3 linked regions of the Blastochloris tepida genome follow. The protein of the gene in region 2 interacts with the protein of the main gene of each other region in a pairwise test. Links are inferred from orthologs where the notes say so. Each region holds a gene or a part of one and is shown on either strand. Other genes may lie near its edges. The genes, in order: hfq, rho and nusG.

Region 1 (6,707 bases), 1.6 Mb from region 2 along the record:
GTGGCTCGGCCTGTCGTTCGCCAACACGCTGGTGGCGCCGATCCGCCGGCTGATCAGCGCCGCCAATCTGGTCGGCGCCGGCAATCTCTACGTCCAGGTGCCGGTGCGCCGCTCCGAGGGCGACCTCGCCAGCCTCGGCGAGACCTTCAACAAGATGACGCAGGAGCTGCGCAACCAGCGTGACGACCTGATCAGCGCCCGCGACCTGATCGACCAGCGCCGCCGCTTCACCGAGGCGGTGCTGGCCGGCGTCTCGGCCGGCGTGTTCGGCCTCGATGCCGAGGGCTGCATCACCATCATCAACCGCTCGGCCGAGAGCCTGCTCAATCTCGATGCCGACGAGGCGGTCGGCAAGCCGCTCGCCGAGGTCGTGCCCGAGCTCGGGCCGCTCTTGCGCGACGTGCGCGCCGGCTTCAGCCGGCTGGTGCAGGGGCAGGTGACGCTCGCCCGCAAGGGCCGCGAGCGCACGCTCCTGGTGCGCATCACCGGCGAGCAGTCGGCCGACCCCAACCGCGGCTTCATCGTCACCCTCGACGACATCACCGATCTCGTCACCGCACAGCGCACCTCGGCCTGGGCGGACGTGGCGCGCCGCATCGCCCACGAGATCAAGAACCCGCTGACCCCGATCCAGCTTTCGGCCGAACGCCTCAAGCGCAAGTACGGCAAGGTGATCACCACCGACCGCGACGTGTTCGAGCAGTGCACCGACACCATCATCCGTCAGGTCGGCGACATTGGCCGCATGGTCGACGAGTTCGCCTCGTTCGCCCGCATGCCGAAGCCGACGCTGGGCGAGCACGACGCCGTCGACATGGTGCGTCAGGCGGTGTTCCTGATGCAGATGGGCAATCCCGACATCGCCTTCGAGACGCACCTGCCCGACGGGCCGGTGATGGCGCGCTTCGACCGCCGCCAGCTGTCCCAGGCGGTGACCAACATCGTCAAGAACGCCACCGAGGCGATCGCCGCCGCGCCGCCCGATCCCGCCGATCCGCCCAGGATCGCGGTGACGCTGACCCGGGACGGCGGCGACGTGCTGGTCGACATCGTCGACAACGGCATCGGCCTGCCGTCCGAGAACCGGCAGCGCCTGCTCGAACCCTATGTCACCACCCGCGAGAAGGGCACCGGCCTCGGCCTCGCCATCGTCGGCAAGATCCTGGAGGACCATGGCGGCGGCATCGAGCTGGCCGACGCCCCGGCGGTCGCCAGCGGCGGCCGCGGTGCCTGGGTGCGCCTGAGATTCCGCATCGATCCGCCGGCGCCGGCCCAGCCGTCGCCCACGCACGACGCCCGGCAGAGGTGACCCCATGGCTTCCGATATCCTGATCGTCGACGATGAAGCCGACATTCGCGAGCTGGTCGCAGGCATCCTGGAGGACGAGGGCTACAATGCCCGCGTCGCCGGCGACGCCGACACCGCGCTCGCCTCGATCGAGCAGCGCCGGCCCCACCTCGTGCTGCTCGACATCTGGCTGGAGGGCAGCCGGCTCGACGGCCTGCAGCTTCTCGATCTCATCAAGACCAACCACCCCGACGTGCAGGTGGTGATGATCTCCGGCCACGGCAACATCGAGACCGCGGTGACGGCGATCCGCAAGGGCGCCTACGACTTCATCGAGAAGCCGTTCAAGGCCGACCGGCTGGTGCTGATCGTCGAGCGCGCCATCGAGACCATGCGCCTGAAGCGCGAGGTCAAGGAGCTCAAGAGCATGGCGCCGATCGCCCAGCGGCTGGTCGGCGCCTCCCCGGTGATGAACCAGCTGCGCACCGCCATCGAGCGCGTGGCGCCCACCAACAGCCGCGTGCTCCTGGTCGGCCCCTCCGGCTGCGGCAAGGAGCTGGCGGCGCGCATGATCCACAACCAGTCGAGCCGGGCGGGCGGACCGTTCGTCGTCACCAACGCCGTCACCATCACGCCCGAGCGGATGGAGACCGAGCTGTTCGGCGTCGAGGGCGGCGACCAGCGCGGCCGCAGCGTCGGCGCGCTGGAGGAGGCGCACGGCGGCACGCTGTTCATCGACGAGATCGCCGACATGCCGCGCGAGACCCAGAACCGCATCCTGCGCGTGCTGGTCGATCAGAACTTCGTGCGGGTGGGCGGCACCACGCGCGTGCATGTCGATGTGCGGATCATCTCCTCCACCAGCCGCAATCTGGAGGCCGAGATCGCCGCCGGCCGCTTCCGCGAGGATCTGTTCCACCGCCTGTCGGTGGTGCCGATCCGCGTGCCCTCGCTGGCCGAGCGCCGCGAGGACATCCCCGAGCTGATCGACTATTTCCAGGAACAGATCTCGGCGACCACCGGCCTGCCGAAGCGCACCGTCGGCGAGGATGCGATGGCGGTGCTGCAGGCCCACGACTGGCCGGGCAACGTCCGCCAGTTGCGCAACAATGTCGAGCGGCTGCTGATCCTGGCCGGCGGCGATCCGGAAGCGACGGTCAATGCCGGCATGCTGCCGCAGGACGTCGGCGCGCTGATGCCGAACATGCCCAACGGCTCCGGCGGCGACCAGATCATGCGCCTGTCGTTGCGCGAGGCGCGCGAACTGTTCGAGCGCGAATATCTCGCCGCCCAGATCAGCCGCTTCTCCGGAAACATCTCGCGCACCGCCGAGTTCGTCGGCATGGAGCGCTCGGCGCTCCACCGCAAACTGAAGACGCTCGGCATCGGCTGACGATACGTCCGTCCGGACACGGCTGCCGTGCTCCGGCCGGTCTGGAGCGCGCCCGTGCGCCATGCCACAGTGCTTGGAGCGCGGTCGATCAGCGAGTCGAAAGGACAGCCCCAAGTCATGTCGCGGATTGCCTATGTCAACGGCCTCTATGTGCCGCACGCGGAGGCCGGCGTTCATATCGAGGATCGCGGGTTCCAGTTCGCCGACGGCGTCTATGAGGTCTGCGAGATCCTCAACGGCCATCTGGTGGACGAGACCCGCCACATCGACCGTCTTCTGCGCTCGCTCGGCGAATTGCGCATGGCGATGCCGATGAGCCGGGCCGCGCTCGGCGTGGTGATGCGCGAGGTGGTACGCCGCAACCGGGTGCGCGACGGCGTGGTCTATGTGCAGGTGACGCGCGGCGTAGCGCGGCGCGACTTCCTGTTCCCCGCCGGCGTGGCGCCGACGCTGGTCGTCACCGCCCGCTCGGCCGACCGCGCCAAGACCGAGAAGACCGCCGAGACCGGGATCTCGGTGATCACTTTGCCCGAGAACCGCTGGGAGCGGGTGGACATCAAGACGGTGGGGCTCTTGCCCAACTGTCTGGCCAAGGAGGCGGCCAAGGCGGCCGGCGCCCGCGAGGCGTGGTTCGTCGACCGCGACGGCTTCATCACCGAGGGCGGCTCCTCGAACGCCTGGATCGTGTCGGCCACGGGCCTGCTGATCACCCGCCCGGCCGAGTTCGGCATCCTGCGCGGCATCACCCGCACCGTGACGCTGGAGGTGGCCCGCCGGCTGAACCTGACGGTCGAGGAGCGGCCCTTCAGCCGCGAGGAGGCCTATGCCGCGGTGGAGGCGTTCGGCACCTCGGCGTCGCTCGGCGTGATGCCGGTGGTGCGTATCGACGGACGCGTGGTCGGCGACGGCAAGCCGGGCCGGGCGGCGCGCGCGTTGCGGACGGAATTCCACAAGGTCGCCGAAATCGCGCCGTGACCGGAAGGACAAATTGCGGCAGAAGGCGACCGGAAGGTGCCCTCCGTCTTGCGTGCAAGGGCCGGTTTGGCCTCTAATGTCGGCGTCCACCTCTTCGGCGCAGCCGTAACTGCACCGTGCTCTGCGGGGCAAAATAATAACCGGTTCGTCGCAGTCGAATCGACAGATAATGGACCAAGTAATGCCGGCCGAACGCGCACAGAATTTGCAAGATACGTTTCTGAATCACGTCCGCAAGAACAAGGTTCCACTCACCATTTTTTTGGTGAATGGCGTCAAGTTGCAGGGCGTGGTGACGTGGTTCGATAATTTCTGCGTGTTGTTGCGGCGGGATGGGCATTCGCAGCTTGTCTACAAGCATGCGATCTCGACCATCATGCCGGCGCAACCCGTCCAGTTGTTCGAGGCAGCCGACGACGCAGGCGGGACAGAGAAGGAATAATTGACCCCCCGCGACGAAACGCGCCGCGATTCCCCCGGTGCCGCCCGCGATACGCGGCAGGCGCCGACGCGGGCCGCGGTGCTCGTGCCCTATCGCACCCGCGACAGGAGCCCGGGCGGGGTGGGCGCACGCACGCCCGAGGCCCGGCTCGACGAGGCGGTGGGCCTCGCAGCCGCCATCGACCTCGCCGTCGCCATCGCCACGCTGGTGCCGCTCGCCGAGGTGCGCCCGGCGACCTTCCTCGGCAAGGGCAAGGTCGAGGAGATCGCCGCTGCCGTCGAGGCCGAGGGGATCGAGCTGGCCTATGTCGATGCCGCGCTGTCGCCGGTGCAGCAGCGCAATCTGGAGCGGGCCTGGAAGACCAAGGTCATCGACCGCACCGCGCTGATTCTCGAAATCTTCGGCCGCAGGGCCCGCACCCGCGAGGGCACGCTGCAGGTCGAGCTTGCCCACCTCAACTATCAGAAGAGCCGGCTGGTGCGCTCCTGGACCCATCTGGAGCGCCAGCGCGGCGGCTTCGGCTTCCTCGGCGGCCCCGGCGAGACCCAGATCGAGACCGACCGCCGGCTGATCGGCGAACGAATCACCGCCATCGAGCGCGAGCTCGAACAGGTGACCCGCACCCGCTCGCTGCACCGCAAGAGCCGCGAGCGCGTTCCGTTCCCGGTGGTGGCGCTGGTCGGCTACACCAATGCCGGCAAATCGACCCTGTTCAACCGGCTGACGCGGGCCGAGGTGTTCGCCGAGAACCTGCTGTTCGCCACCCTCGACCCGACGCTGCGCGCGCTCGACCTGCCGCACGGCACCCGCATCATCCTGTCCGACACCGTGGGCTTCATCTCCGAACTGCCGACCACGCTGGTGGCGGCGTTCCGCGCCACGCTGGAGGAGGTGATCGAGGCCGACCTGATCCTGCACGTGCGCGACGTCGCCCACCTCGACACCGCGGCCCAGGCGGCGGACGTCGAGAAGGTGCTGGGCGAGCTCGGCATCGATGCCGCCGACCACGCCCGCATACTGGAGGTGTGGAACAAGGTCGACCTGCTGGATGGCGATACGCGCGCCCGCATCGAGGCCGAGGCGGAGCGCCGGCCTGCCGACCAGCGGCCGGCGCTGGTGTCGGCGCTGGGCGGGGAGGGGGTCGAGGCGCTGCTCAATCTGGTCGAGGCCCGCATCACCGCCGGCCGCATCACCCGCACGCTGTCGCTGGCGCCCGAGGACGGCGAAGGTCTGGCGTGGCTCTACCGTCATACGGACGTGATAGGCCGCACCAGCGAGGCTGAGACCGGCCGCATCCTGGTGACGGTGCGGGTGCCGGCCGAGCGGCTGGAAGAAATCGACCGCCGATACCCGGTTGCATATTTCCCTCCAGAATAGGCTCTGCGCGTTCTCAAGAGTTAATACTGTAATACATATTTCAAACACATTTCGTAAAAGCCAAATAAAAGGATCACACAGCGCTCCTATCGCTATTGCGGCCGGCGTCTTGCCGAAATCGGTAATTTGCCGGCATACGATTTACTGGAGCATTCGAAATGAATAACTGGAAAACCTGCCTGATGGCGACTGTCGCCTTGACCTGCTTCGGCGCGGTCGAGTCGGCCAATGCGCAAGCGATCTATGGCGGCGGCGCCACCTTCCCCGCGCCGCTCTATCGTCAGCTGTTCGACTGCGTGACGGTTCGCGCCGACCTGCCGAGCCCGACGGCCTATGCGGCGGGCTGCCCCATCCAGAACCCGCCCTATCCGTATCTGATGCTCTACGCCCCGGTGGGCTCGAGCAAGGGCAAGAAGGCGCTGGCGATGCACGACGCCAGCCAGCTCGGCAACCCCTCCAGCTCGAACACCGTTCCCTACCGTTCGACCAAGCAGCCGACGGCGGGCCAGTACCCCTATCCGAGCTTCCACTTCGCCGGCAGCGACGATCCGTGGCTGGCCACGGACCAGGCCCTCTACGAGACCAATAACGGCCCGGCGAACTATGGCCGCATCATCCAGATCCCGGCGGTCATCGGCCCGGTGACGATCGCGTTCAACGGCAAGGACGGCACCGGCAACCCGCTGAACATCGCCAACGCCACCCCGACCGGCGGCACCAGCGGCCTCAATCTGTCGCGCAAGGCGCTGTGCGGCATCTTCTCGGGCCACATCACCCAGTGGAACAACCCGATCCTGACCGCCGCCAACAACGGGACCGTGCTCGGCAACGGCCCGATCACCGTGGTTCACCGCTCCGAAGGCAGCGGCACCAACTACATCATGACCAGCGCGCTCGCCGCCCAGTGCGGCAGCGAGTTCGGCCCGACCAACGAGACCGACGCGACCCTCACCCTCTACGAGTTCCCGTGGTCCGACAACACGGTGGCGGTCGCCCAGTGCCCGGCGCTGCCCTATCGCGGCAGCAACAAGAACAACTGGCCGGATGCCGGCGCCGTCGACCAGTGCGGCGCGGCGATCTCCAACCCGGGCGGCGGCACCTTCGTCGGCGGCCAGGGCAACAGCGGCGTCGTCGCGGCGATCACCGCCACCAACGGCGCGATCGGCTACTCGACCTCCGACTATGTGAAGCCGGTCGTTCCCACCGGTCTGATGACCGCCAACCTGCAGAGC
Region 2 (6,710 bases):
CACGTCGCCTTCGTCCGAAAAATCGATCGACGCCTCGACCAGTGCCATGATCCCGACCAGCCGCTCGCGCCAGCCCGCCACCGCCGCCCCCAGCGCGCCGGACGCCTGCGCCAGGGCCTGTCGGCGCTGGCCGCTGGTCTCGGCCGCGATCAGGTCGGCGAGCCCTTCGACCGCCGCCAAGTCCATGACCCCATTGGCGAACGCCCGCCGGGTGAACTCGCCGGGCTCGGCCAGCCGCAGGCCGTCGAGACGGCCCAGCGCGGCGAGCACGTCCGCCACCACCGCCCGCCCGCCATGCAGGTGGAATTCCGCAATATCCTCGCCCGTCGCGCTGGCCGGCCCGGGAAAATAGACCGTCAGCGCCCGGTCGAGCGCCTCCTTTGTCGTCGGGTCGCGAAGCGTCACCAACCCCATACGGCGCGGCTCCCCAACCGCCCCGGCCAGGGTTTCGAGCGCGAATCGCGCCCCAGCCCCCGACACGCGCACCACCGCTACCCCGGCCGGCGGCCGGCCCGACGACAGCGCAAAGATGGTGTCCGCTCCACTCATCAATTGCTCATCCGGCAAATTCTCCGGTCCGCCCTGTCCGGGCGTCGCAACCGGCCCATTTCAACTGGAGTCGCCCCGGCTGGCGTCCGGCCGGCACCCCCGAAACCGACGCCGACAGGGAGAACCCGCCCGCGATGCCCGAGAACCGCCTGGCCCGCGAAACCAGCCCCTACCTTCTCCAACACAAGGACAATCCGGTCCAGTGGTGGCCGTGGGGGCCAGCGGCGCTGGCCGAGGCCCAGCGCACCGGCCGGCCGATCCTGTTGTCGATCGGTTATGCCGCCTGCCACTGGTGCCACGTGATGGCGCACGAGAGCTTCGAGGATCCGGCGACCGCCACGGTGATGAACGCGCTGTTCGTCAACATCAAGGTCGATCGCGAGGAGCGCCCCGACGTCGATCACCTCTATATGTCGGCGCTGCATGCGCTGGGCGAGCCCGGCGGCTGGCCGCTGACCATGTTCCTCACCCCCGGCGGCGCCCCGGTGTGGGGCGGCACCTATTTCCCCAAGGTCGCGCGCTACGGCCGGCCGTCCTTCGTCGAAATCTGCCGCGAGATCGCCCGCGTCTTCGAGGAGGAGCCCGAGCGCGTCGCCGGCAATGCCGCCGCCATCGGCCGCGCACTGCTCACCCGGCGCGCCGCCACCGACGCCGTCGATCTCGGCCGCCGCGAGCTCGACGAAGTGGCCCGCCAGATCGCCGCCCTGTTCGATCCGGAGCTTGGCGGCCCGCGCACCGCGCCGAAATTCCCGCAAGCCCCGGTGCTCGAACTGCTGTGGCGGGCCGGCCTGCGCACCGGCGACGACACGTTCTTTGCGCCGGTAGAGACCACGCTGACCCGCATGTCGCTGGGCGGCATCTGGGACCATCTCGGCGGCGGCTTCGCCCGCTATTCGGTCGACGACCGCTGGCACGTGCCGCATTTCGAGAAGATGCTGTACGACAATGCCCAGCTCCTGACGCTGCTGACGCTCGCGCACGCCCGCACCGGCAACCCGCTCTATCGCGACCGCGCGACCGGCATCGTCGCTTGGCTCGACCGCGAGATGACCATTGCGGGGAGCGCGTTCGCCGCGAGCCTGGATGCCGATTCGGAGGGTGCCGAGGGCAAATTCTACACCTGGACGCTGGATGAGATTTTGGGCCACCTCGGCCCCGGCGACGGCGCCCTGTTCGCCGCCGCCTATGGCGTCACCGCCGCCGGCAATTGGGAGGGCACCAACGTCCTCCATCAGCTTGACGCGCCGGATTTGTCGGAATCGAACCGGATCCGACTCGAATCGCTGCGCGCCACGCTTCTCGCTGTCCGCAACCGCCGCCCGCGTCCCGGCCTCGACGACAAGATTCTCGCCGATTGGAACGGGCTGATGATCGCAGCATTGGCCGATGCCGGCGCGCTGCTCGGCGAGCCCGGCTGGATCGACCGTGCCGCCCGCGCCTTCCAATTCGTCGCCGGCACCATGAGTCGCGGCGACCGACTCGGCCACGCCTGGCGCGCCGGCCGTCTGACCCTCCCGGGCCTCGCCTCCGACCATGCGATGATGATCAAGGCCGCACTGGCGCTCCACGAGGCGACCGGCGAGCCAGCCTATCTCGGTCGGGCGCAGGCTTGGCAGGCGGCACTCGACGATCACCACCTCGCGCCCGACGGCTCCTATTTCCTCGCCGCCGATGATGCCGAAGCCGTGGTGCTGCGCCTGCGCCCCAGCGAGGACGACGCCTCGCCCAATGCCCAGGGCATCACCGCCCAGAACCTGATACGCCTTTCCGTGCTGACCGGCGAGGATCGCTACCGCGAGCAGGCCGACCGGCTGATCGCGACCTTGAGCCCGCTCGCCGCCGCCAATCTGTTCGCCCACGCCGCGCTGCTGAATGCCATCGATCTGCGCCTCCACGGCACCGAGATCGTCTGCGTCGGGCCGGACAACGCGGCCTTTGCCACGGCGGCTTTACAGTTGCCATTTCTCAACCGAATCGTTCTGCGCGCGCCTGCAGCCACCGCGCTGCCGGCCCGCCACCCGGCCCATTCTCTCGCCGCAGACGGTGGGACGATGGCGCTGGTCTGTGCCGGCGAGCGCTGCTCGCTGCCGGTGACGACGCCGGAGCAACTCGCCGCGGCGGCGGCACGCCCCACGGCCGCAGCCGCACTTTAACCGACACGCGGCCCGAACTCATCTGGCCCGAAACGCAAACGGGCGGCCAAGCCGCCCGTTCATCCCCAATCCGAACCGATGACCCCTTCGAGGTCTTCGCCGGCTCAGGTGTTCATCGAATCGAAGAATTCCTGGTTGCTCTTGGTCTGGCGCAGCTTGTCGATCAGGAACTCGATGGCGTCGACCGTGCCCATTGGCGTCAGGATGCGCCGCAGCACGTACATCTTCTTCAGCACGTCATTGGGCACCAGCAGCTCTTCCTTGCGGGTGCCGGACCGGGTGATGTCCATCGACGGGAAGGTGCGCTTGTCGGCCACCTTGCGGTCGAGGATGATTTCCGAGTTGCCGGTGCCCTTGAACTCTTCGAAGATCACCTCGTCCATGCGGCTGCCGGTATCGATCAGCGCGGTGGCGATGATGGTCAGCGAGCCGCCTTCCTCGATATTGCGGGCGGCGCCGAAGAAACGCTTCGGCCGCTGCAGGGCGTTGGCGTCGACGCCGCCGGTCAGCACCTTGCCGGAGGACGGCACCACCGTGTTGTAGGCGCGGCCCAGGCGGGTGATCGAATCAAGCAGGATCACCACGTCGCGGGAATGCTCGACCAGCCGCTTGGCCTTCTCGATCACCATCTCGGCGACCTGGACATGGCGCGAGGCCGGCTCGTCGAAGGTCGAGGAGATCACCTCGCCCTTCACCGAGCGCTGCATGTCGGTGACTTCCTCCGGCCGCTCGTCGATCAAGAGCACGATCAGGTAGCACTCGGGGTGATTCGTGGTGATCGAGTGGGCGATGTTCTGCAGCAGCACCGTCTTGCCGGTGCGCGGCGGCGCAACGATCAGCGCGCGCTGGCCCTTGCCAAGCGGCGCCACGATATCGATGACCCGCGGCGACAGATCCTTGGTGGTCGGGTTGTCGACCTCCATGCGCAGCCGCTCGTCGGGATAGAGCGGCGTCAGATTGTCGAAATTGACCTTGTGGCGGGTCTTCTCCGGGTCCTCGAAATTGATGGTGTTGACCTGGAGCAGGGCGAAATAGCGCTCACCCTCCTTGGGACTGCGGATGCGGCCCTCGACCGTGTCGCCGGTGCGCAGCGAGAATTTGCGGATCTGCGACGGCGACACATAGATGTCGTCCGGGCCGGGCAGGTAGTTCGCATCCGGCGAGCGCAGGAAGCCGAAGCCGTCGGGCAGCACCTCGACCACGCCTTCGCCGATGATGTCGATGTCGCGGGAGGCAAGCTGTTTCAGAATCGCGAACATCTGCTCCTGCTTGCGCATGGTGCTCGCGTTCTCGACCTGCATCTCCTCGGCAAACGCCAGGAGTTCAATGGGAGTCTTGGACTTCAGATCCTGAAGTTTCACTTCGCGCATTGCGAGAAATCCTGACAGACCGCACAACCGGTTTCTGTCGGCAGGGGAAGGAAAAATCGTAGGTCTTGGAAGCAAGCCGGGACGGCCGGTCGGCCGAGGGCTCGTCGACATGGCGCGTCGCCGGCTTGAAGAGACGCCGGCCGATTCGGCTCTCGCGCCCGCCTACGTTGGGAGAACGCAAGCGATGTAAGCGATTGCCGCGGGCGGCGCAAGCCCCGTGATACCGCCCGCGGCCAAAAGCGGTCAGAACCCTTTGACCACCACGAAGATGACGATGGCGACCATCAGCAGCGTCGGAACCTCATTGACGATCCGCCAGTGCCGTTCCGACCGTGTGTTGCGGTCCTCGGCGAAGTGCCGCACGCCCATGGCGAAATAGCCGTGCGCCGTCGACAGCAGCACCACCGCCACGATCTTGGCCCACAGCCAGCCGCCCTCGAAGTGATAGATGTCCCAGGCCAGCCACAGGCCGACGGCCCAGCTCACCACCATCGCCGGGTTCATGATGTAGCGCAGAAGCTTGCGCTCCATCACCTTGAACGTCTCCGACGCCTGCGAGCCGACGGGCACGGTGGTGTGATAGACGAACAGCCGCGGCAGATAGAACATCCCGGCCATCCAGGCGATCACCGCCATGATGTGCAGCGACTTCAGCCACAGCACCGCGGTCGGGCTTGCACCATAGACCAGCATTGCCGCCAGCGCGGCGGTGATGACCAGCGCCATCACCGCCCGCTGCACCACCTTCGCCGTCGACATTGCCGCCATCACGCAGGTCCCGTGCTGGCGCGCACCCGGGCGATCATCCGCTCGACATGCGCAATCGGCGCATTGGGCGTGATGCCGTGTCCGAGATTGAAGATCCACGGGCCGTGACCGAAGGCGGCGATGGCATTGTCGACCGCGCGATCGAGCGCCTCGCCGCCGGCGATCAGCACCAGCGGGTCGACATTGCCCTGCACCGCCACCTTGGTCTGCACCTCGGCGCGGACATAGGCACCATCCGCCGTCCAGTCGAGCCCGACCGCATCGACGCCGGTCTCGATCGCATAGCGCTTGAGGCGCGCTCCCGCGCCGCGCGGGAAACCGATGATTCGCGCGCCCGGCACCTGGGCCCGCACGCCATCGACGATCGCCTTGGTGGGCGCGATCACCCAGCGGTCGAACTCGGCATCGGGCAGGATGCCGGCCCAGGTGTCGAACACCTGCACCGCGTCCACCCCGCGCTTGAGCTGCGCCACCAGATAGGTGATCGACGCCTGCACCAGCCGGTCGATGATCGTGCCGAACAGCGCGGGGTCGTTATAGGCCAGCTGGCGCGCCGGCCCCTGGTCCTCGGTCCCCTGGCCGGCCACCATGTAGGTCGCCACCGTCCAGGGCGCGCCGCAGAAGCCGAGGAACGTCGTCTGCGGCGGCAGCGCCGCGGCCACCCGCTCCACCGTTTCCAGAACCGGCGCGAGAAGTTCGAGGTCGATCTCCTCGCGGATGCCGGCCAGCGCCTCGGCCGTCGCCACCGGGTCGAGCCGCGGCCCCTCGCCGGCCTCGAAGCGCACCGACTGGCCGAGCGCGTGCGGCACCACCAGGATGTCGGAGAACAGGATGGCGGCGTCGAAGCCAAAGCGGCGGATCGGCTGCAGGGTCACTTCGGTGGCGAGCTCCGCATTGTAGCAGAGCGACAGGAAGGAACCGGCCTTGTCCCGCGTCGCGCGGTACTCCGGCAGATAGCGTCCGGCCTGCCGCATCAGCCACATCGGCGGCGGCCAGATCCGCTCTCCGGACAGCACGCGCATCAGAGGCTTGGCGGTTCGTCCCACGGGCTCACTCAAAACAAATATCCTTTTAGAAGAGTCTGTTGAGTCAGTTTGGGGGGCTGTTTGGACTCATACGTCGCGATCAACAGTCCGTCCACAGCGCGCCATCGGATGGAAGCCCTCGTTCGCATGCCTCATGCTGGCGGGCAAGCCCTTGGTGGCACCGGATAATGCCGTAGCGGGCCATTGTGCGGGCCGCCGCGGTTCACAGCCCCCTGCTGTCGCGTCTCCCGCGGGCTGGCCTGTGGAGCAATCTCAGGCTTTATCCCGCCGCCCGCTTGCGTCGGCCGCTTGGCCGTGGCCTTCTCCCGATCTGTCCACAGGTGTTCCCCCGTGCCGATCGACGAGCCGCAGGAAAGCTACTTTCATCTCCATCTGGTGTCGGATGCCACCGGCGAGACCCTGATCACGGTGGGCCGCGCCGCCTCGGCACGCTATGCGCCGTTCTCGCAGGTCGAGCACGTCTATCCGCTGGTGCGCACCCAGAAGCAGCTCGACCGGGCGATCGCCGAGATCGAGACCGCGCCCGGCATCGTGCTCTACACTTTGGTCGATCGCGACCTGTCGAACCGGCTGGAGGAGAAGTGCCGGGATTTCGGCATTCCCTGCATGTCGGTGCTGCAGCCGGTGCTCAGCCTGTTCCAATCCTATCTCGGCGCCGAGACCGCCTCGCGGGTCGGCGCCCAGCACACGCTGGATGCGCACTATTTCAAGCGCATCGATGCGATGAATTTCACCATGATGCATGACGACGGCCAGATCGTCGACGATCTCGACGAGGCCGACGTCGTGCTGGTGGGCATCTCGCGCACCTCCAAGACGCCGAC
Region 3 (6,838 bases), 1.6 Mb from region 2 along the record:
GTTGGCCGGGGTGCCTTATGCACGCATCCCGCCGAAGCGCTCCGGCGGGAGACCGGCTCGAAGCCGGCAAAATCCATCACTCAAAATTCATCACTCAAGAGCAGGATCCGACACTCACGCGGATCCGACACTCAAGAGACTGCATCACCTGCACCGCATCGTCCGAAACGCCGGGATGCGACGGAACCGGTGACGCGACGCCACACCGCCCGGCCGCCGGGCGGAATGCGTGCAGCGGCCCCGGAACGATGTCCCGAAGCCGCCGCACGCGACGTCTCACTTGAGTTCGACCTTGGCGCCGACCTTCTCGAGCTGCGCCTTGATCTTGTCGGCCTCTTCCTTGCCGACGCCTTCCTTGATCGGCTTGGGCGCGCCCTCGACCAGATCCTTGGCCTCCTTCAGGCCGAGACCGGTGATGGCGCGGACTTCCTTGATGACCTCGATCTTCTTGTCGCCGGCCGAGGCCAGGATCACGTTGAACTCGGTCTTCTCCTCGACCGGAGCCGCAGCGGCGGCAGCGCCCGGCGCCGCGGCAACCGCGACGGCGGCAGCGGCGGACACGCCCCAGCCCTCTTCGAGCAGCTTGGTCAGCTCGGCCATTTCGAGCACGGTCAGAGCGGACAGCTCGTCGTAAATCTTCTTCAGGTCAGCCATTGATAATGGTCCTTATCGGTTCGAACCGGAGTTTCGAGAAGCCTCACGCGGCTTCGCGCTTTTCGGCATAGGCCTTGAGCAGGCGGGCCATCTTGGCCGACGGCTCCTTCGACAGCTGGGCGAACTTGGTGGCGGGCGCCTGGAGGACGCCGACCAGCTTCGCACGCAGTTCGTCGAGCGACGGCAGCGAGGCGAGCGCCTTCACACCGTCGGCATTGAGAGCCGTCTTGCCCATCGCGCCGCCCAGGATCACGAACTTGTCGTGAGCCTTGGCGAAATCGAGGGCGGCCTTGGGAGCGGCCACCGGATCGTCCGAATAGGCGATCAGCGTCGGCCCCTTGAGCAGGGGCGCGATGGTGGCGACATCCGTGCCTTCGAGCGCGATCTTCGCGAGGCGGTTCTTCGCGACCTTCACGCTGGCGCCGGCCTTCTTCATCTGCTTGCGCAGGTTCTGAAGCTGGGCGACCGTGAGGCCGGAATAATGGGCGACGACGACGACGCCCGAGGCCTTGAACACCTCGTTGAGCGACTCGACGACGACCTTCTTTTCCGCGCGATCCACGCTTCGTCTCCGTTGGCGGCGCGATCAGGGATCGGCCGCCGGTTGCACCTGCCGGCCTGTGCGGCGGAACGCTGTCCGCCTCGCAGGTCGGCGCTCGGGTTGCCCTGTCCCCCCGGGCGCCGCGAGCGGGCCGAGGTGCTGGTTCGAACCGATCGCCGGGAAAAGCCAGATGCTGGCCACGCCCGGGCTCGGCTGATCCCCCGTCTGTGCAGGCCCAGAAGGAACTTTTCGTCCCTCAAGGATTAGGCCGTTGCCGGCACCTGCAGTCTCGGACAGGACGAGGCCGGACGGGCAAGCCCGCCGGCCCCACCGTGCCGGGGATCACCCGGCGACGGATCTCTTGGCGCATCCGGCCGAAGCCGGAGCCAAACTCTCAAATAAGCGTTCTTGGTGCAGTTTGTCAGCCCCTAAACTGCCTTTTCGCCGCCAATCACTGTGGACGGCTCGACCTTGACCCCCGGCCCCATGGTCGAGGAGATCGCCACACGCTGCAGATATGTGCCCTTGGCGCCCGGCGGCTTGGCCTTGACCACCGCGTCGGTGAAGGCGCGGATGTTCTCGACCAGCTTGTCGGTCGTGAACGACACCTTGCCGATGCCGCCATGGATGATGCCGGCCTTCTCGACGCGGAACTCGACCGCGCCGCCCTTGGCCGCCTTCACCGCGCCGGCCACGTCCATGGTCACGGTGCCGACCTTCGGGTTCGGCATCAGGCCGCGCGGGCCCAACACCTTGCCGAGGCGGCCGACCAGCGGCATCAGGTCCGGCGTGGCGATGCAGCGGTCGAACTCGATGGTGCCGCCCTGCACGATCTCCAGCAGATCCTCGGCGCCGACGATGTCGGCTCCGGCCGCCTTGGCCTCGTCGGCCTTGCCGCCGCGCGCGAACACCGCGACGCGCACCGTACGGCCCGAGCCGTTCGGCAGGTTGCAGACGCCGCGCACCATCTGGTCGGCGTGGCGCGGGTCGACGCCGAGATTGAGCGCCACCTCGACAGTCTCGTCGAACTTGGCCTTGGACCGCGACTTGATCAGCTCCACCGCCTCCGGGAGGGTGTAGAGCTTGGCGCGATCGATGCCCTCGCGGGCGGCGCGGATACGCTTTCCGGCTTTGCTCATGACCTTACCCCACCACCTCAAGGCCCATCGAGCGGGCGGAACCTTCGATCATGCGCGCGGCCGACTCGATCGAGTCGCAATTGAGGTCGGCCATCTTCTTCTCGGCGATCTCACGGATCTGCGCGGCGGTGACGCGCCCCGCCTTGGGGCCGCGACCGGGCGTCTTGGAGCCCGACTGAAGACCGGCGGCCTGCTTGAGGAAGTAGGACACCGGCGGCTGCTTCATCTCGAAGGTGAAGGAGCGGTCCTGATAGGCGGTGATGATGACCGGGATGGGCGTGCCCTTGGTCATCTGCGCCGTCTTGGCGTTGAACGCCTTGCAGAACTCCATGATGTTCAGGCCGCGCTGGCCGAGCGCGGGGCCGATCGGCGGCTGCGGCGTCGCGGCGCCCGCCGCCACCTGCAGCTTGATGTAGCCGGTGATTTTCTTTGCCATCTCTCACTCCCGTGGCCGGATGCCCGGCCGATTCAGGGTTTCGTGGTGCGGGTCGGACGCTTGGCCGGCGCCCTCGCCTTCCACATCGAGCCGGTCGAAGCTCAGAGCTTCTCGACCTGCCCGAACTCAAGCTCGACCGGGGTGGGCCGTCCGAAGATCGACACCGCCACCTTCAGCCGAGACCTCGCCTCGTCGACTTCCTCGACGAAGCCGCTGAACGAGGCGAACGGGCCGTCCGCCACGCGGACCTGCTCGCCAACCTCGAAACTGATCGTCGCCTTGGGCCGTTCCACGCCCTCCTGCATCTGGTGCAGGATGCGGTTGGCCTCGGCCTCGGAAATCGGGATCGGCTTCTTGTCCGCTCCCAGGAAGCCGGTCACCTTCGGCGTGTTCTTGATGAGGTGATAGGCCTCGTCGGTGAGGCTGCACTTCACCAGCACGTAGCCCGGGAAGAACTTCCGCTCCGAATCGACCTTCCGGCCGCGCCTGATCTCGACCACCTTTTCGGTGGGAACCAGGATCTGCTCGAACAGATCGTTCAGCCCGCGGCTCGCCGCCTGCTCGCGAATCGATTCGGCGACCTTCTTCTCGAAATTCGAATAAGCGTGGACGATGTACCAATGAGCCGCCATTGCTGCGTGACCTTCAGCCGCCGATCGACAGCAGCGCCGACAGGCCGATCCGAATCATCCAGTCGACGAGCATGAAAAAGACGGCGGAGGCGACGGCCATGATCAGCACCATCACCGTAGTGATGGCGGTCTCCCGGCGCGTCGGCCAAGTGACCTTCTCGGTCTCCGAGCGGACCTGCTGCAAGAATTCGAGGGGATTGGTCTTCGCCATGATGTCCGCTTGAACGATTCCGCTTGAACGAGTCTGCGTGAACAATTCCGTCTGATCGACACGTCCGCCGCGCCCGCTCCGCCGGGCTCTGGCTGCCTCGTATCGGCCCCGAGGCCGGGTCGAAGCCGGAAGCCGGCAATTCGGATGCCGGAAACCGACCGTGGGTCCGCCGCCTTGGCTGCTGCGGGCCGGAGCCGGCAGAAGCCGAGGCTGGCAGGAGTGGAGGGACTCGAACCCCCAACCCCCGGTTTTGGAGACCGGTGCTCTAGCCAGTTGAGCTACACTCCTCCGGGCGACAGGACGCGCGGCTGTACGTGAGCCATGGCGCATCCTCCGTCATTCCTCGGAATGGTGAACACGTATACGACGCCTTCGCCCTTGTCCAGCCCCTCTCCCCATTCGGAACCGGCGGATTTTCGAGCCGTTTTCATCGTGCGTGCGGCATTTTACCCGGATCGGCCGATCCGGACCCGGACATTGCCCGTAACTCCGCGTATAAGGTTGAACACGCTGGGACGCGCCGGACGTCGATCATACGCTGGGGCTTCGCCGGACAACCCGAAAAAGAAGCGGATTAAGAAGACCATGACCGACATGACCTCGCTGCTCGCCCTCGTCGGCTTCTTCGCGCTGTGTTTCGCGGCCGCCTCCACCGGCGCCAAATACGGCCCGGACGAATGGTACCGCACCATCGCCAAGCCGGCCTGGATCCCGCCCAACTGGGCGTTCGCGCCGGCCTGGATGGTGTTCTATTCGCTGCTCGCCGTCGCCGGCTGGCTGGTGTGGCGCGAGGCGGGCTTCGCCGGCGCCGCGGTGCCGCTGGCGCTCTATGTGCTGCATATCTTCTTCAACGGCATCTGGTCGCCGCTGTTCTTCGGCTGGCACCGAGTCGACCTGGCGCTGATCGATGCCGGCGCGATGTGGCTGTCGCTGGTGGCCACCATCATCGCCTTCGCCCAGGTCAGCGCCACCGCGGCGTGGCTGCTGGTGATCTATCTCGGCTGGGTGACCTTCGCCTTCGCGCTCAATCTGGCGGTGCTGCGGCTCAACCGCGACCGGCTCGACCCGCTCGCCTCGAAGGGCTGACATACGACACGAGACCGCGGCCGGGCCAACGCGCCGGCCGCGTGTCGGAATTGGCGGCGGGGCTTTGTCGGATATGCGACAGGTTCGTTATGTAATCCGACAATATAACGGTGTCGGGTCGACAAGGCTGGGGAGGCGACTCACCTCCCTTTCCCAAGCAATTGATATTGTTGGTATTTATATCGCGCCGGCTTTGGCGCGCGGCTTGCATTTGCTGTTGCGACAGACGGGAGTCCGCCATGCCGCAACGCCATCGCCGCCCGCTTGCCGTCGTGCTCGGCACCAACGAAATCGCCTCCGCGGTCGCCGTGCTGCTGCGCCGCCAGGGCTATTCTGTGGTGCTGTCGCACGATCCGGACCCGCCGGTGATGCGGCGGGCCATGGCTTTCCACGACGCGCTCCATGACGACCGCTGCGTGCTGGAGGCCGTCATCGGGCGGAGGGCGGAGACGTGGCCGGAGCTGGTGCAGGTGCTGGCGGCGCCCAACACCGTGGCGGTGACCCGCCTCACCCTGACCGACCTCATCGTGCAGGGGCCGATCGACGTGCTGGTCGACGGCCGCATGCAGAAATACGCCGTCACCCCCGATCTGCGCCACCTCGCCGGCATCACCGTCGGGCTCGGGCCGGGCTTCCGGATCGGCTTCAACTGCGACATCGCGGTGGAGACCCGACCGGCCTGCACCGGCGTCCTGGTCACAAGCGGCAAGACGCTGGACGCCGACGGCATCCCGGCCCGGCTGGGCCATGCCGGCCGCGAGCGCTTCGCCTATGCGCCGGCGGCGGGGCGCTGGCGCACCGCCATCGAGATCGGCACCCGTGTGTTCAAGGGGGTCCCGGTCGGCCACCTCGACGGCGCGCCGGTGGCGGCGCCGTTCGACGGCGTGCTGCGCGGCGTGGTGCGGGACGGCCTCCACGTGCCGGCGCGCACCAAGCTGCTGGAGATCGACCCGCGCGGCCGGCAGGCGCGCTGGAGCGGCATAGACGAGCGGCCGCGCGCCATCGCGCTCGCAACGCTCAAGGCGGTGATGAGTCACGCCGCCCAGCGCGCGCCCTGGCCGGCGTTCGCGGCACCCACGGCGATGGCGTCGTGATACGGATTCCGGTTGATCCCTTCGGGATACCGGAAACGGTCTCGCCGAAAATCCCCTGTCCCGTGACGGGATTTTCGGCGATCGGAATACGGTTCTCCGGCCTGATCGGCCGGAAACCGTATGAAAAGTTCAAGTTTCGATTCGGAGTCCGGAAATGCCGGCAAGTCATTGATATGACGGCGTTTAACCCCTCCTCAGATCCTGCTTTTAACGTGCCGATTCTGAGATTTCGATTCAAGCCGGGGCGATGCGCACCGCCACGTCGAGCGGCTTGGCGGCATAGGGCGCCGAGGTGACGATGACCCGCGCCCCGGCCGCCACATAGGCGCCGGCTCGCTCGGCTGTGATGCCGCCGGCCGCGGCGATGAGGGCGTGTGGCGCCGCCGTACGCAGCCGAGCCGCCAGCTCGGCCACCGCCTCGACCGCGAACTTCTCGGCCTGGATGACACCGGCGCCGGCCGCGGCCCACACCACCCCCTCCTCGACCGTGGCGACCTCGACCACGATCGCGCGCTCCGGCGCGCCGCGGCGCAGCCGGGCGATGGTCGCAGCCGGCGGCTCGCCGCCGAGGAAGGCGCGATGCTCGGCGAACACCAGGATGGTCTCCGACAGGCCCAGCCGGTGCGGCACCCCGCCCCCGGCCATCAGCCCCTTCAGCGACAGCGCCTTGGTGCCCGGAACCATCTTGCGGGTGCCGGCGACGGCGGCATCGGGGTCGACGGCACGCGCCGCCGCGACGATCGCCCGCGTGGTGGTGGCGATGCCCGATGCCGTCTCGATCAGAAGCTGGCCCATCTTCCAGCCGCGGTGCAGTGCACCGGCCGGGCCGCGCGCGGTCAGGATCGGCGCCCCCGCATCCAGGGCCGCGCCGGAGGCCGCGAACGTCTCGACCGTGCAGCCGGCCCGCGTCAGCAGCCTTGCGGCATCCTCCACCGCCGCCGCCACCATCGGTCCGCGGGCTGCAAAGGTCATCACGCCGGGCGCGTCGCCGATGCCGAGCAGGTGGGTGGTGAGGTCGCCCAGCGGAACGTCGTCCGCAAGGAGG

Evidence for each region.
Region 1: the proteins of rho (region 2) and hfq interact in binary tests that used the Escherichia coli proteins (3 or more experiments, as listed by UniProt). The link is inferred for Blastochloris tepida from one-to-one orthologs.
Region 3: the proteins of rho (region 2) and nusG interact in binary tests that used the Escherichia coli proteins (3 or more experiments, as listed by UniProt). The link is inferred for Blastochloris tepida from one-to-one orthologs.

What each region holds. Positions count from the first base shown.
Region 1 is NZ_AP018907.1:2,000,808-2,007,514, reverse strand. What follows is about bases 2,631-5,467. They hold hfq (RNA chaperone Hfq), read left to right. Parts: upstream 2,631-3,837; coding sequence 3,838-4,098; downstream 4,099-5,467. Other genes in these bases: hflX (GTPase HflX), read left to right, coding at 4,099-5,467; BLTE_RS09225 (D-amino-acid transaminase), read left to right, coding at 2,799-3,656; ntrX (nitrogen assimilation response regulator NtrX), read left to right, coding at 2,631-2,681. Outside these bases: BLTE_RS09235 (sensor histidine kinase NtrY-like), read left to right, coding at 1-1,309; more of ntrX, read left to right, coding at 1,314-2,630; more of hflX, read left to right, coding at 5,468-5,475; BLTE_RS09210 (substrate-binding domain-containing protein), read left to right, coding at 5,634-6,707. UniProt on the Escherichia coli protein: RNA chaperone that binds small regulatory RNA (sRNAs) and mRNAs to facilitate mRNA translational regulation in response to envelope stress, environmental stress and changes in metabolite concentrations.
Region 2 is NZ_AP018907.1:3,561,385-3,568,094, reverse strand. The notes cover bases 1,940-4,779. They hold rho (transcription termination factor Rho), read right to left. Parts: upstream 4,073-4,779; coding sequence 2,807-4,072; downstream 1,940-2,806. Other genes in these bases: hemJ (protoporphyrinogen oxidase HemJ), read right to left, coding at 4,316-4,779; BLTE_RS16145 (thioredoxin domain-containing protein), read left to right, coding at 1,940-2,702. In the rest of the region: tRNA uridine-5-carboxymethylaminomethyl(34) synthesis GTPase MnmE, read right to left, coding at 1-549; more of BLTE_RS16145, read left to right, coding at 684-1,939; more of hemJ, read right to left, coding at 4,780-4,840; hemE (uroporphyrinogen decarboxylase), read right to left, coding at 4,840-5,862; BLTE_RS16125 (pyruvate, water dikinase regulatory protein), read left to right, coding at 6,223-6,710. UniProt on the Escherichia coli protein: Facilitates transcription termination by a mechanism that involves Rho binding to the nascent RNA, activation of Rho's RNA-dependent ATPase activity, and release of the mRNA from the DNA template.
Region 3 is NZ_AP018907.1:1,931,213-1,938,050, forward strand. The notes cover bases 1,638-4,605. They hold nusG (transcription termination/antitermination protein NusG), read right to left. Parts: upstream 3,403-4,605; coding sequence 2,872-3,402; downstream 1,638-2,871. Other genes in these bases: rplA (50S ribosomal protein L1), read right to left, coding at 1,638-2,334; rplK (50S ribosomal protein L11), read right to left, coding at 2,339-2,770; secE (preprotein translocase subunit SecE), read right to left, coding at 3,416-3,613; BLTE_RS08935 (TspO/MBR family protein), read left to right, coding at 4,199-4,605. In the rest of the region: rplL (50S ribosomal protein L7/L12), read right to left, coding at 277-654; rplJ (50S ribosomal protein L10), read right to left, coding at 698-1,216; more of rplA, read right to left, coding at 1,624-1,637; more of BLTE_RS08935, read left to right, coding at 4,606-4,699; BLTE_RS08940 (xanthine dehydrogenase), read left to right, coding at 4,939-5,793; ModD protein, read right to left, coding at 6,028-6,838. UniProt on the Escherichia coli protein: Part of the processive rRNA transcription and antitermination complex (rrnTAC). The complex forms an RNA-chaperone ring around the RNA exit tunnel of RNA polymerase (RNAP).